Regions from separate parts of the Sphingomonas sp. Sph1(2015) genome, predicted to be linked through region 1. Evidence: predicted binding sites of a transcription regulator. Region 1 holds the regulator's gene; each other region holds the start of a gene.
What was found. The regulator LexA, encoded in region 1, represses DNA repair genes until DNA is damaged. The targets are predictions, from matches to a motif close to GTTCCNCNCTTGTTCT.
Positions count from the first base shown of each region.

Region 2: the regulator LexA is predicted to act here: its motif matches at 2,105-2,120, upstream of BSZ14_RS13140 (PA0069 family radical SAM protein).
Region 3: the regulator LexA is predicted to act here: its motif matches at 3,989-4,004, upstream of uvrA (excinuclease ABC subunit UvrA).

Region 1 covers NZ_MQUI01000001.1:29,647-34,758, reverse strand. The annotation lists gene gltX (glutamate--tRNA ligase) at 1-1,172, opposite strand, end outside; gene BSZ14_RS00160 (ComEC/Rec2 family competence protein) at 1,287-3,371, shown strand; gene lexA (transcriptional repressor LexA) at 3,524-4,204, opposite strand; gene BSZ14_RS00150 (molybdopterin molybdotransferase MoeA) at 4,260-5,112, opposite strand, start outside.
Region 2 covers NZ_MQUI01000032.1:29,266-34,377, reverse strand. The annotation lists gene BSZ14_RS13155 (lytic transglycosylase domain-containing protein) at 1-932, shown strand, start outside; gene moaB (molybdenum cofactor biosynthesis protein B) at 1,167-1,694, shown strand; gene BSZ14_RS13145 (VOC family protein) at 1,695-2,027, opposite strand; gene BSZ14_RS13140 (PA0069 family radical SAM protein) at 2,130-3,197, shown strand; gene BSZ14_RS20210 (hypothetical protein) at 3,246-3,380, shown strand; gene dnaE (DNA polymerase III subunit alpha) at 3,617-5,112, opposite strand, start outside.
Region 3 covers NZ_MQUI01000017.1:29,904-35,015, reverse strand. The annotation lists gene BSZ14_RS09010 (glycine zipper 2TM domain-containing protein) at 144-554, opposite strand; gene uvrA (excinuclease ABC subunit UvrA) at 1,081-3,981, opposite strand; gene BSZ14_RS09000 (S10 family peptidase) at 4,130-5,112, shown strand, end outside.

The DNA.
Region 1 (5,112 bases):
GTGTGAACGGAAAAGAGAATGCCCCGTGCCTTTTCGTCGAGCAAGCCGGTGGCGGCGTCGTCCAGGCTCAACGGACGGGTCGCGAAAAGGAAGCGCGCGCCGTCGGCCAATTCGTTCAAATTGGCGGCGCGCGGCTTCAGCGCGGGCATGGCGGCGGTCAGCAGCGCGACGTCTTCGACACCCATCCGCTTGGCGGTCAGCTCGGCCAGACGTGCATCATCGGCTTCGCGAATATAATGGCCGTTGAGATTTTCGAGCTTCTTCAGGTCGAAACGCGATGGCGCCTTGCCGACGGCGGCGAGGTCGAACCACTTCACCGCCTCGTCCCGCGCGATGATCTCGGCATCGCCGTGACCCCAGCCCAGGCGGAGCAGGTAATTGTCGAGCGCTTCGGGCAGGATGCCCATCTCGTCGCGATACGCCTCGATCCCGACCGCGCCGTGCCGCTTCGACAGCTTCGCGCCGTCCGATCCATGGATCAGCGGGATATGCGCATAGATCGGCTCGGCCCAGCCCATCGCCTTGTAGATGGGCAGCTGGCGAAAGGCGTTGTTCAGGTGATCATCGCCGCGGATGACATGGGTCACGCCCATGTCATGGTCGTCGACCACCACGGCCAGCATATAGGTCGGCGTGCCGTCCGAACGCAGCAGGACCAAGTCGTCCAACTCGGCATTCTGCACGGTGACGCTGCCCTGGACCCGATCCTCGATCGTGACCGCCCCGTCGCGCGGGGCGCGCAGGCGGACGACGAAGGGCTGGCCCTCCGGCGCGGTGGCGGGATCGGCGTCGCGCCAGGGCGAACGGATGCGCAGCGGCTGCTTGGCGGCCTGTGCCGCTTCGCGCTGGGCGGCGATCTCTTCCTGCGTCATGTAGCAGCGATAGGCATGGCCCTTGGCCATCATCTCGCGGGCGACCTCGGCATGGCGGTCGGCGCGGGCGAACTGGAACACGGCGTCGCCGTCCCAGTCCAGGCCCAGCCAGCGCATGCCGTCCAGGATCGCGTCGATCGCGGGCTGGGTCGAGCGGGCGCGATCGGTATCCTCGATCCGCAGCAGGAACTTGCCGCCATTCGCCCGCGCGAACAGCCAGTTGAACAGCGCGGTGCGCGCGCCGCCGATGTGAAGGAATCCGGTCGGCGAGGGCGCGAAACGGGTCACGACTCCGCTCATGGTCGATCCGGTGGCGATATCATGTGTTGCGCTCAACCGCGCATACTCCCAGCATAAGATTCGATGGCCCAGTCAGCCGCCGCAGCCCCTAGCATCAAGCGTCCGCGCCGCCAAATGCCGCGCCTTCGCGTGGTGGAGCAATGGGCCGAGGCCGAGCGGAACCAGATTCCGTTATGGACGCCGGTGATGCTGGGGGCCGGGATTGCGGCGTGGTTCGTGCTGCCCGATCCGCGAGCCTGGGCGGCAGTGGTGCTGGCGGCCGGGGGCGTCGGACTGGCGGCGGTGACCCTGTCCGATGGCGGGCGGGTGATGCGCGCCATTGGTGTGGCGGCGATGCTGGTCATGGCGGGAATGCTGCTGGCCTGGGCACGCGCCGAGTCCGTTCGTGCGCCTGTCCTCGCGCGGCCGGTGATGGCGGATATGGTCGCCGAGGTGGAGGCGGCCGAACCTTTGGCGGCGCGGCAGATCGTCCGGCTGATGCTGCGGCCTGTACAGGCGCAGGATGGGCGCGGGCGGCGTCTAAGGCTGCCGCCGCGGCTTCGAATATCGTTGCCGCAGGAGGACGCGCCGGTCGGATTGGGGCAGGGCGCACAAGTCCGGTTGCGGGCGCGGCTGATGCCCCCCGCCGGGCCGGTCGCGCCCGGAGGCTATGATTTCGCGCGCGCGGCTTGGTTTCAGGGGATCGGCGCCACGGGACGCGGTTTTGCGCCGGTGCGGATGCTGCGTTTGGCCGATCAAGGCCCCGGTTTGCGCCAGCGCCTGTCGCAGCGGATCACGGCGCAGGTTCCGGGCAGCGCGGGCGGGATCGCGGCGGCGCTGGCGACGGGCGATGTCGGCGCGATCGCGCAGGACGATGCGGAGGCGATGCGGCGCGCGGGGCTGGCGCATCTGCTGTCGGTCAGCGGCCTTCACATCACGGCGGTCGTCGGGATCGTGATGGTGCTGACGATCAGATTGCTGGCGCTCTGGCCATGGCTGGCGTTGCGGGTCCGACTGCCGCTGATCGGCGCGGCGGCGGGGGCGGTTGCCGCCGTCGGATATACGTGGCTGACCGGATCGGAGGTTCCGACGATACGGTCCTGTGTCGCGGCGATGCTGGTCCTTGCCGCCCTGGCCATGGGGCGGGAGGCGATGACGTTGCGCCTCGTTGCGGCGGGGGCGCTGATCGTGCTGATCTTCCGGCCCGAGGCGTTGGTGGGTGCCAGTTTCCAACTGTCCTTCGCGGCGATCACCGCCATTGTCGCGCTGCACGAGCATTCCGCGATCCGCCGCGGGCTGGGGCCGCATCCCGATTGGCGCTGGGCGGCCCTGCGACATCTGGGCGCGTTGCTGCTGACCGGATTGGTGGTCGAGGCGGCGCTGATGCCGATCGCCATCCATCATTTCCACAAGGCGGGGCTTTACGGCGCGCTGGCCAATATCGTCGCCATTCCCTGGACGACCTTCATCGCCATGCCGCTGGAGATGGTCGCCTTGTTGCTGGAGCCCATGGGGTTGGGTGGTCCTGTCTGGTGGTTGCTGGGACAGGCCCTGGGTCTGTTGCTGAAGCTGGCTCATGCCGTGTCCGCCATCCCGGGATCGGTGGTCGCCTTGCCCGTGGCGTCGGGATGGGCGTTCGGGCTGGCGGTCGTGGGGGGACTATGGATCGCTCTTTGGCGGACCCGGTGGCGATGGCTCGGGACGCCCGCATTGATGGCCGGGCTATCGGTCATGCTCGCCGCCCCTGCGCCCGACCTCATCGTGACCGGTGACGGGCGCCATGCCGGGATCGCGATGGGGCAGGGCATGGCGCTGCTGCGTGACCGGGCGGGGGATTATATGCGGACCACCCTGTCCGAACTGAGCGGCACCGATGCCCAGCCGATGGCGCTGGCCGATCAACCGGCGGCGCGTTGCGGGCGGGATATGTGCGTGACCGTTCTGGAGCAGGGCGGACGGCGCTGGCGGATCGCCGCGACGCGCAGTGGCTATCCGGTGCCATGGACAGAACTGGTCGCGCTTTGTGGCCAGATGGACATCATCATCGCCGACCGTCGCCTGCCCGATGCGTGCCGGCCGCGCTGGTTGAAACTGGACAGCACTGTCTTCAAGCGGACTGGCGGGATATCCATCCGGCTCGATCCCCCCATGGTGGGGGTGGTGCGCCAACCCGGCGATCGACATCCATGGTCGATCGCCGGACAAGGCGGAGGGCTATAGGCCTCTTCGTCAACCAGGTGCGATGTACTGGACAGCGTTCAAACCGTCTTCGCGGGCGGAGGCGTTCGCTGTCCGGAACCGGATAAGGGCGCCCGACGCCGACCGGCCCCATTTGCCATGGCCGAGCGGTCCGGCAGGGTTTTCCGCTGCCCTTATTCGTAGCGGCGCAAGATGCCCGATAACTTACCCTGCACCCGGACCTGCGCGGGCGCGTAACGCTGCGGATCATAGGCCCGGTTGGCGGGGTCGAGGCGGACCATCGAGCCCTCCCGCCGGAAATATTTCAGCGTCGCTTCGCTATCATCGATCAGCGCGACCACGATCTGTCCGTCGCGCGCGACATCGGTGCGGCGGATCAGCGCATAGTCGCCGTCCAGGATACCCGCCTCGACCATCGAATCGCCGGATACTTCCAGCGCATAATGCTCGCCCGAGCCCAGCAGCGCGGCGGGCACGGCCAGCATTGCGCTGTCTTCGAACGCTTCGATCGGCAAACCGGCGGCGATCCGGCCGTGCAGCGGGATTTCGACCACGTCATTGGCGGGTTCGATCGCCGGACGCGCGGCAGGCGTGCGAATGTTGCCAGACGCGGGTTCCGCCGCGGCAGGCTTCTCGGGCCGGTCGGGCATCCGCAGCACCTCCAGCGCACGGGCGCGATTGGGCAGGCGGCGAATGAAGTGGCGTTCCTCCAGCGCGGAGATCAGGCGGTGGACACCCGATTTGGACTTGAGGTCCAGCGCCTCCTTCATCTCCTCAAAGGACGGCGAGACGCCGGTTTCCTTCAAACGGTCGTTGATGAAGCAGACAAGCTCATGCTGCTTTGCGGTGAGCATCGCGATCCTCCGTCCAGAACAGACGCGGAACTTATATGGAACGTTTTGGCTTGCGTCAAGCGAGCATCAGGATTTCCGCCGAGTCGCCCATGGCGGCGGCGGGGGCATGGGGCGGGCGGATGATCAGGCAGGTCGACCGCGCCAGGGTCAGCAGCATCGAGCTGTCCTGAATGGCCGCCGCATGGACCCGCCCGTCGAGCATCGCGGCGCGCAGATAGTCGATGCGCGGACCATTGGCGGGCAAATCCTCGCCCAGCACGGCGGGAATGGGCTTGGGCAGGGGATCGGCGGCGCCCGCCAGATGCGAAATCAGCGGCCGGACGAACAGCGTCGCGGTGACGAAGGCCGAGACGGGATTGCCCGGCAGGCTGAGCACCACCGTATCGCCCAGTCGCCCGGCCATCATCGGCTTGCCGGGGCGAAGCGCGATGCGCCAGAAATCGACGCTGCCCCCGGCCGCCTTCAGTGCGGGCTGTACCAGGTCATGATCGCCGACCGAGGCGCCGCCGGTCGTGACCAGCAGATCGGCCTCGACCGAGGCAAAGGCGTCGCGCAGGCGTTCGAGATTGTCGGGCAGGATGCCCAGGTCGATGATCTCGACCGGCAGGTCGGCAAGCATCGCCGCCAGCATCACGCCGTTGGATTCGGGCAGGGCGGTGGGATCAGTGCTGCCGGGCGGGACCAGTTCGTCGCCGGTCGCGGCAATCGCGACCCGGACGGCCGGTCGGACTGGCAGGGTGGCGTGACCGCCGGTCGCGGCCACCGCGATCCGCGCAGGGGTCAATCGCTGCCCGGCGGCGACCAGCGTGGCACCTTCGGAAAAGTCCAATCCGCGCCGCCGGACATTGCGACCCTGATGGGCGGGGCCTTCACCTGCCAGCGTCAGGGTTGCGCCGTCACGTGTCGCT
Region 2 (5,112 bases), on a different contig from region 1:
GGCAGGCACTGGGAATGCGCGGTGATCGCGAGCCCAGGGGACAGCTGGTCGCGACCGACTGGGCCGCGCTGGATCGTCGCCCCAATATCCTGGTGGCCGCAGCGCTGGTCGAAGTCGGCGAAACCGACCTCGCCGATCAGGTGATCCGCCAGCAGGCACGGATCGGCCAGCCGTCCGAGTTCCGCAGCCTCGTCCGCCTGGCCGAATCGCTCGACCTGCCCGCGACCACCGTCTGGCTGGCACATAACTGCCCGGCCGGTGTCACCGCCACGGCGGAGGCGCGCTATCCGACGCCCAGCTGGAAGCCCGACAGCGGCTGGCGTGTCGACAAGGCGCTGGTCTATGCCCACACGCTCCAGGAGAGCGGTTTCCGCAACAAGGTGGTCAGCCCGGCGGGCGCCTATGGCCTGATGCAGATCATGCCCGCCGCCGCGACCGATTTCGCACGTGAGCGCGGCGTATCGATCGACCGCAGCGCCCTGACCAAGCCGTCGACCAACATGGATATCGGCCAGCGCCATCTGGAGCGGCTGCGCGACATGACCGGCGTGACCGGCGGCCTGCTACCCAAGGTGATCGCGGCCTATAATGCCGGGCCGAAGCCGGTGGGCGAGTGGAACAGCCTGGTCCGCGACAATGGCGATCCCCTACTCTATATCGAGAGCATCCCTTATTGGGAGACGCGCGGATACGTCACCATGGTCCTGCGCAATTACTGGATGTATGAGAGCCAGACCGGCAAGCCGAAGTCGCCCAGCCGCGCGGCGCTGGCCCAAGGCCTGTGGCCGCGCTTCCCCGGCCTGCCGGGCGCCTCGGCGATCCGCCTGCAACGCCCGAACGTCGCACAGGCGAGCGTGACGCCCAAGACGACCCTCGCCCTGAATGCGACGGTCAGCCCGCAGTCGAATACGACGATGCCTCAGGCGAATTGATGCGGGTTTGCGGCTGGGGGGATTCCCCTGGCCTTCGACTTCGCTCAGGCTGAGCGGGGGTTGGTGTTCGCTCCCACCTCCGTGCGCGCTGAGCCAAGTCGAAGCGCACGCCGACACAGCAGTTGCGCGCAAAAGTCATAGGTCCCCGCTCCGTTCAGCCTGAGCCAAGTCGAAGGCCACGCCCCGCCGCATCCAAAACGCCCCCGAAACCACCGATCGGACGTTCACCCCGCCATGCCCATCGACACGACCCGCAACTTCACCCCCGTCCGCATCGCGGTCCTGACCGTCTCCGACACCCGCTCGCTGGCCGAGGATCGCTCCGGCGACACGCTCGCGGGCCTGCTCACCGACGCGGGTCATGAACTCGCCGACCGCACCATCCTGCGCGACGATGCCGACCAGATCGTCGCACAGCTCAATCGCTGGATCGACGACGCCAGCATCGACTGTATCCTGACCACCGGCGGCACCGGCGTCACCGGCCGCGATGTCACCCCCGAAGCGGTCGAGCGCGTCGCCACCAAGATGATCCCCGGCTTCGGCGAGCTGTTCCGCTGGCTGAGCTATCAGACCATCGGCACCTCGACCATCCAGTCCCGCGCCTGCGCCTGTGTGGCGCGCGGCACCTATATCTTCGCGCTCCCCGGCTCGACCGGCGCGGTCAAGGACGCCTGGAACGGCATATTGCGCGACCAGCTCGACAGCCGCCACCGTCCCTGCAACTTCGTCGAGTTGATGCCCCGCCTGCTGGAGCAATAATCAGTCGGCCTGCATCGCCGCGAGTTCATGCCCGTCGACATCGCGAAAGTGAAAGCGCCGCCCGCCCGGAAAGGCGAAGATCGGCACGACGACCGCCCCGCCTGCCGCCTCGACCGCCGCCAGCGTCGCGTCGAGATCATCGACCCGGATGACCGGCAGCGGCGCCTTAACTCTGTCCGATGCGGCATCGAGCCCGACATCGGTATCCCCGCTCATCGTCGCGGCATAATCCGGCCCGAAATCGGTGAAGGTCCAGCCAAACGCCCCCGCATAAAAATGCTTCGCCGCCGCCCGGTTACCGACCGGCAATTCCAAATATTCCAGCCGCGCCATTCCCCCCTCCGTTCTCGATGCGTTCCGATGATGGTCGAATCGTGACGTGGCCGCAAGCCCCATAGGCTTGCACGTGTGTTCTCTTTATGTTCTAATCAGATCATGCCGAAGATCGCAGCTCGAGGGGCCACCCACAACGCGACGAGCCGACGCTTCGCCCTGCCGGAGCGGGAGGCGGATGGCGACTGGCTCGACGCCCGGTCGCTGGTCGACGGCGCGCCGCCGCCGCTGCGGACCAGCGTGACGGTCCTGACGCCACGCACGATCCTGACCCGAAACAGCTCACCCGACGTGCCGTTCAGCCAGTCGATCAACGCCTATGCCGGGTGCGAGCATGGCTGCATCTATTGCTTTGCCCGGCCGACCCACGCCTATCACGACCTGTCGCCGGGGCTGGATTTCGAGAGCCGGCTGTTTGCCAAGCCGGATGCCGCCGCGTTGCTTCGCGCCGAGCTGGCCAAGCCGGGCTACCGCGTCGCGCCGATCGCGCTGGGCACCAATACCGACCCATATCAGCCGATCGAGGGTGAGTGGCGGATCACGCGGTCCATCCTGGAAGTGCTGGCGGAAACGGATCATCCGGTGGCGATCACCACGAAGTCCGACCGCGTGGTGCGCGATATCGATATTCTCGCCACGATGGCGGCCAAGGGGCTGGCGACCGTGTGCGTCTCGGTCACGTCACTCGATGCCAAGGTGGCGCGCACCGTCGAACCGCGCGCGCCGACGCCCGAGCGACGGCTGACTGCGGTTGCGAAACTGGCGGCGGCGGGTATCCCCACCTATGTCTCGATCGCACCCGTCATCCCCGCGATCACCGATCACGAGATCGAACATCTGGTCGCCCGCGCCGCCGAAGCGGGCGCGCGGCATGCCTTCTTCATTCCGGTCCGCCTGCCGCATGAAGTCGCGCCGCTGTTCCGCGCCTGGCTGGACACGCATTTCCCCGACCGGGCGGGTAAGGTGATGGCGATCATCCGGTCCTTGCGCGGCGGGCGGGACAATGATCCCGATTTCTTCACCCGGATGAAGGGGCAAGGGCCGTGGGCGGACCTGCTGCGCGTCCGCTTTCACCGTGCCTGTCGGCGGCACGGGCTCAATCTGGATCGGCCCATGCTCGACACCAGCCGGTTCCGTCCGCCCAAAGGGCCGCAGGGCGAGCTGTTCTGAGGATCGTCCTGCCTGTCCAAGGCGTTATGCGATGGAAGGAGAAATGCCATGATGACCGACCCCGAACAGACCAGCCCGGACAATATGCCGAACGAGGATGAGGCGGACACCTCCGGCGGCGGCTATGGCAATCACGGTGATGCCGATGAGGCAGGGCAGGATCGGCGTGAAGTCGGTGGCTGATACAAGACCAGCATGACGGAGCCGCGGACCTTTTTTACGGCCAGCAAGCAACCAAGCTGGCAGCTGCATATTCCTTCCCTGTAAGGGGAAGGGGACCAGCGTAGCTGGTGGAGGGGTATCCCCGGTCTCGATGGCGGGACACCCCTTCGTCAGGTCTGACGGCCTGCCACCTCCCCTTCCAGGGCAGGAATGGGAGGTGTCCGTGTTCGCCGAACACTCGTCGAAGGCGTGCCGTCCTACCCCACCAGCGCCAATCGCGCCTCGGACGATTTCATCGCCACCGCCTTCACGCCAGGCAAATCCTCGATATGGCTGGCCAATTCGGCGTCGAGCAGGAAGTTCCGCCCCAGCGTCAGCAGCGTATCGCCCTCCGGCCCCTCGATCCGGGCGCGGACCTCGCCCCGGCCGTTGCGCAGCGGATCGAGCATCGCATGCAGCGCCTTGAACGCCACCTTGTCGGTCACCGTCACCTCCACCACGAATTTGGCGGTGCTGGCGAGGCCATCGAACAGCTGCACCCGCTTGACGCTGACGCGCGGAGCTTCCTCACCCGGTCGGCGGTCCAGCTCGACGGTAATGAGCGCACAGTCGCCTTCCTTCGCCGCCTTTTCCAGATCCGCCGCGACCGAGTCGTCGAAACAGGTCGCCAGAAACTGCCCCGTCGCGTCCGACAGCTGCGCCATCATGTAGCGCTTGCCGCGCGCCGATGTCCGCCAGCGCGCATCCTCGACCAGCGCCGCCATGGTCGCGCCGATCCGCGCGCCGTCGTCGGGGATAACGAGGTCGGTCAGCGAGGTATAGGTCCGCGCACCGTGCATCTTGGCGATATGCGCATGGCGGTCGACCGGGTGCGCCGAGAAATAGAAGCCGAACGCCTCCTTCTCCTGCTCCATCCGCTGCGACAGGGTCCAGCGGGTCCCGTTCGGCAGCTTGATCGCGTCGCCCGCGACTTCGGTTTCGCCGAACAGTCCCCCCTGCCCGCTCGTCCGCCCCTCATGGGTGCGCGCGGCGATGGCGAGGACGGTTTCAGCGACCGCATGGACGCCCGCACGATTGGCTTCGATGCCGTCGAATGCCCCCGCCGACGCCAGCGTCTCCAGCTGGCGCTTGTTCATCAGGCGCGGATCGACCCGCTTGGCCAGCGCATCGAGCGAGGCGAACGCGCCGCCCGCCTGCCGCTCGACGACCAGCTTCTCCATCGCCCCCTCGCCCACCGACTTGAGCGCGCCCAGTGCATAGCGGACGGCCAAGCCATCCTCATGCGCCTCGACATCGAACTCGGCCTGGCTGGCGTTGATGCAGGGCGGCAACATCGTCACCCCCATGCGCCGCGCGTCGTCAACGAAGATCGCCAGCTTGTCGGTCAACGCCATGTCATAGCACATCGACGCGGCGTAGAATTCGTGCGGATGATGCGCCTTGAGCCACGCCGTCTGATAGGCGAGCAGCGCGTAGGCGGCCGCATGGCTCTTGTTGAAACCGTACCCGGCGAACTTGTCGATCAAGTCGAACAGCTCATTGGCCTTTTGCGCCGGGATGCCGTTCACCTCCTGGCATCCCTTGACGAAGATGGCGCGCTGCGCATCCATCTCCGCCTTCACCTTCTTGCCCATCGCGCGACGGAGAAGATCCGCGCCGCCCAGCGAATAGCCCGCCAGGATCTGGGCGGCCTGCATCACCTGTTCCTGATAGACGAAGATGCCGTAGGTTTCGGACAATATCTGTTCGAGCA
Region 3 (5,112 bases), on a different contig from region 1:
TTGGCTATTGTGTCGCCAATTGTCGCAGAAAATGACATGGCGTTCATCTGGGGTTTATCAGAGCCGGACATGACAAGGCCGGCTCTCTCCTTGCAACGGGAAGAGAACCGGCCCAATCGATTGTCGCATATCAGCAGCCGGTATCAGCGGCAGCGGACATTGTTCCGCTCGATCGCGCGTCCGGCCAGCGCACCGCCCGCCGCACCCAGCAGCGTGCCCAGCGTCTGCGATCCGCCCGAGGTGATCGCGGCACCCAGCGCACCGCCCGCGATGCCGCCGACGATCAAGCCGGTCGTGCCGTCGTTGCGACGGCAATAATAGCGGCCGTCCTGCCCGACATAGACCCGGTCGTTGCGACCGAGGCGACGTTCGCGATAGCGCGCATTGTCGACATAATAACGATCGGCGTAATAGCCGCCATAAGCGGGGTCGGGCCGGTTATAGTCATAGGCATAGCGCGGGCCGCCATAGCCGCCGCCCAGGCCGCCACCATAGGTCGAGCAACCCGAAACCAGCGTCGCTGCGGCCACCAGGCCGAGAGTCAGTGCACGCATTAGATCCTCCCTCATGGGTGATGCGGGGGAAGCGCGTGATTCGGGAAAAGGTTGCGACAGGTTAAGGCGGTTTAAGAGGTAGGTCATATGGCACGGGTCAGGCATGCCCTTCGACTTCGCTCAGTGCGAACGAGGTGAATGGCCGGGATCCTCTCAGGGCGGATCGCCATTCAGCCGCCCCTTTCATTCCTCCCCTGCAAGGGGAGGGGGACCAAAGCGAAGCGGTGGTGGAGGGGTGTCACCGCTTGCAAGGTTCGAACAACCTCTCGGGCGGGGACACCCCTCCGTCAGGCCTTCTGCCTGCCACCTCCCCTGCAAGGGGAGGAAAAGGTGAATGTCGATCCGATCTGGGCTTGGCCTCCAGCCCCCGTTCAGCCTGAGCGAAGTCGAAGGCCACGGGGATCGCCATAGTTCCCGCATAAGGGAGGTGGCAGAGCGAGAGGGGAGCCGCCACGCACGTCCTTCACGCGGCCGGCCCCCTCCACCATGCCGCGCATGGTCCCCCTCACCGTGCCGGGGAGGATCGTTATTCCGCCGCCTGCGCCTGTCCCTTGTCGAGCAGCGGCTTCAGATATTTGCCGGTAAAGCTGCGCGGTTCGGCGGCGACCACCTCCGGCGTGCCCACCGCAACGATCTCGCCGCCCTTCACGCCGCCCTCGGGGCCGAGATCGACGATCCAGTCGGCGGTCTTGATGACGTCGAGATTATGCTCGATCACCACCACCGTATTGCCCTGCTCGACCAGTGCATGGAGCACTTCGAGCAATTTGCGAACGTCCTCGAAGTGAAGCCCGGTCGTCGGTTCGTCGAGGATGTAGAGCGTGTTGCCCGTCGCGCGGCGCGACAATTCCTTGGCCAGCTTCACCCGCTGCGCCTCGCCGCCCGACAGGGTCGTCGCCTGCTGGCCGACCTTGACGTAACCCAGCCCGACCTCGACCAGCATCGCCATCTTGTCGCGGATCGGCGGCACCGCCTGGAAGAATTCGGCGGCATCCTCGACCGTCATGTCGAGCACATCGGCGATCGAATGTCCCTTGAACTTCACCTCCAGCGTCTCGCGATTGTAGCGCGCGCCGTGGCACACGTCGCAGGTGACGTAGACGTCGGGCAGGAAGTGCATCTCGATCTTGAGCACGCCGTCGCCCTGGCACGCCTCGCACCGCCCGCCCTTCACGTTGAACGAGAAGCGACCGGGCTTGTAGCCGCGCGCCTGCGCCTCGGGCAGCCCGGCGAACCAGTCGCGGATCTGCGTGAAGGCGCCGGTATAGGTCGCCGGGTTCGACCGGGGCGTACGGCCGATCGGCGACTGGTCGATATCGATCACCTTGTCGAGATGATCGAGCCCGGTGATCTTCTCATGCTTTCCCGCCAGGATGCGCGCGCCATTCAGCGAGCGTGCGGCGGCGGCATAGAGGGTGTCGATGGTGAAGCTCGACTTGCCCGATCCCGATACGCCGGTGATACAGGTGAAGGTGCCCAGCGGAATGCTCGCGGTCACGCCCTGAAGATTGTTCGCGGTCGCCTTGTGAACGGTCAGCTTCTTGCCCGAACCCTTGCGCCGCTTGGCCGGAACCGCAACCTCGCGCGTGCCGTTCAGATAATCGGCGGTGACGCTGGTCTTGGACTTGAGCAACTGCTTGAGCGTGCCGTGCGCGACGATCTGGCCGCCATGCACGCCCGCGCCCGGCCCCATGTCGATGACATAGTCGGCGGTGCGGATCGCGTCCTCGTCATGCTCGACGACCAGCACGGTGTTGCCCAGGTCGCGCAGTCGTCGCAGCGTCGCGAGCAGCATGTCGTTGTCGCGCTGGTGCAGGCCGATCGAAGGCTCGTCGAGCACGTAGAGCACGCCCGACAGGCCGGAGCCGATCTGCGACGCCAAGCGAATTCGCTGGCTCTCGCCGCCCGACAAGGTGCCGCTGGTCCGGTCGAGATTCAGGTAATCGAGGCCCACATTGTTGAGGAAACCCAGCCGCTCGACGATCTCCTTGAGGATCGGCTGGGCGATGGCGCGCTGCTGATCGGTCAGATGGTCGGGCAGGCCGGTGAAGAAAGCCAGCGCATCGACCACCGACAGATGCGTGGCGTAGGAAATGTCCTGCATGGCGATCTTCACCGCCAGCGCCTCGGGCTTCAACCGCGCGCCGTGGCAGACTTCGCAAGGCTGCGACGACTGATAGTTGGACAGTTCCTCGCGCATCCAGGCGCTCTCGGTCTGGAGCATCCGGCGGTTGAGATTGCCGATCACGCCCTCGAACGGCTTCTTCACATCGTACGACTTCTTGCCGTCGACGAAGGTCAGCGTGACCGCCTTGCCCTTGGTGCCATGCAGGATCGCCTGATGCACCGACGGGTCCAGATCCTTCCACGGCGTCTCCAACGAGAAGCCGAACTCGCGCGCGAGACTCCCCAGCACCTGCATATAATAGGGGCTGGGCGGGTTGGACTTGGCCCAGGGCACGACCGCGCCCTTCTTGATCGACAGCTCGTGATTGGGGACGACCAGGTCTTCGTCGAAGATCAGCTTCTCGCCCAGACCGTCACAGGCCGGGCACGCCCCCTGCGGCGCGTTGAACGAGAACAGGCGCGGTTCGATCTCGGAAATGGTGAAGCCGCTGATCGGGCAGGCGAACTTCTCCGAAAACACGATCCGGCCATCGGGCGCGTTGTTGCCCAGCACGGCGGACTTGGGCGTCGCGGGCTCGACCGGATCGGCGGGGTCGACATAGGCCAGACCGTCCGCCAGCTTCAGCGCGGTCTCGAAGCTGTCGGCCAGTCGCGTCGCGATATCCTCGCGCACGACCAGACGATCGACCACCACTTCGATGTCATGCTTGAACTTCTTGTCGAGCGCGGGGGCCTCGTCGATTTCGTAAAGCTGGCCGTCGATGCGGACGCGGGTGAAGCCCGCCTTCTGCCACTCGGCCATTTCCTTGCGATATTCGCCCTTGCGGCCGCGCACGACGGGGGCGAGCAGGTACAGGCGCGTACCTTCGGGGAGCGTCATCACCCGGTCGACCATCTGGCTGACCGTCTGCGCCGCGATCGGCTCTCCGGTGGCGGGCGAGTACGGAATGCCCACACGCGCCCAAAGCAGGCGCATATAGTCGTAGATTTCGGTGACCGTCGCCACGGTCGAACGCGGGTTGCGGCTGGTCGTCTTCTGCTCGATCGAGATGGCGGGCGACAGCCCCTCGATATGGTCGACGTCCGGCTTCTGCATCATTTCCAGAAACTGGCGCGCATAGGCCGACAGCGACTCGACGTAACGCCGCTGCCCCTCGGCATAGATGGTGTCGAACGCCAGCGAAGACTTGCCCGACCCCGACAGGCCGGTGATCACCGTCAGCGTGTCACGGGGAATGTCGATATCGACATCCTTGAGATTATGCTCGCGCGCGCCGCGGACGGAAATCTTGGTCAGCATGAGGCAGGTTCTACTTCTGTTCCGGGAGGAAGGCCAGAGGCGAGATAGGGAGCGGCATGGCCGGTTTCGAGGGGGCGGGCTTGCGGTAACGTGCGACCTTCGCCCATGATCCCCGCCGATCGCCGTTCAAGGGGGAGTAGTTACCGACGTGTCGAAGACCTTGCACCTGACCGCCCTGTTGCTGCTGGCCTCCAGCACCGCCACCCCCGCCTTCGCGCAAAAGGCCGAGAAGACCGAGACCAAGACGACCACAGAGACCAAGGACGACGACAGCAAGCGCCCGCCCCTGCCCGCCGACAAGACGATTAGTCAGAGCGCGCGGATCGGCGGCCGGGTCATCAACTACAAGGCGACCATCGGCAAGATCGCAGTGCGCGACGACAAGGGCAAGGAGATCGGGCAGGTCGTCTATACCGCCTATACCGTGCCCGGCGGCGATGTGCGGCGGCCGGTCACCTTCGCCTTCAACGGCGGGCCGGGCGCGGCCTCGGTCTATCTGAACCTGGGCGCGGTCGGCCCGAAGCGCGTGCCGTTCGGCGCGCAGGGCGACGCCCCCTCCGACGCGCCGGTGACGACCGACAATCCCAATAGCTGGCTGGACTTCACCGACCTGGTCTTCATCGATCCGGTCGGCACCGGCTTCAGCCGCAGCCTGGTCGACGAGGCGGAGACCAAGAAGGCCTTCTTCGCCAACGACCCGGACATCAAATATCTGTCCAAGGTCGTCTATGACTGGCTGGTCAAGGAAGGGCGGTTGCGCTCGCCGAAATATATCATGGGCGAAAGCTATGGCGGCTATCGCGCGCCGCGCATCGCCTATGAGCTTCAGTCGCAGATCGGCGTCGGGGTGAACGGGCTGGTGATGGTGTCGCCCTATCTCGACCCGGCTTCGGGCGACGACGCCACCGCGCTGTCGCCCTTGCCGTGGATGATCGACCTGCCCTCGATGGCCGCCGCGCAACTGGAGCGGCAGGGCAAGCTGACCCCGGAAGCGATGGCGGGGGTCGAGGCCTATGCGCGCGGCGATTACCTGCGCGACCTGATGCGCGGGCGGTCGGACACTCAGGCGGTCGACCGGATGGTCAGTCGCGTGACCGAGCTGACCGGGTTGGACCCCGCGCTGGTTCGCAG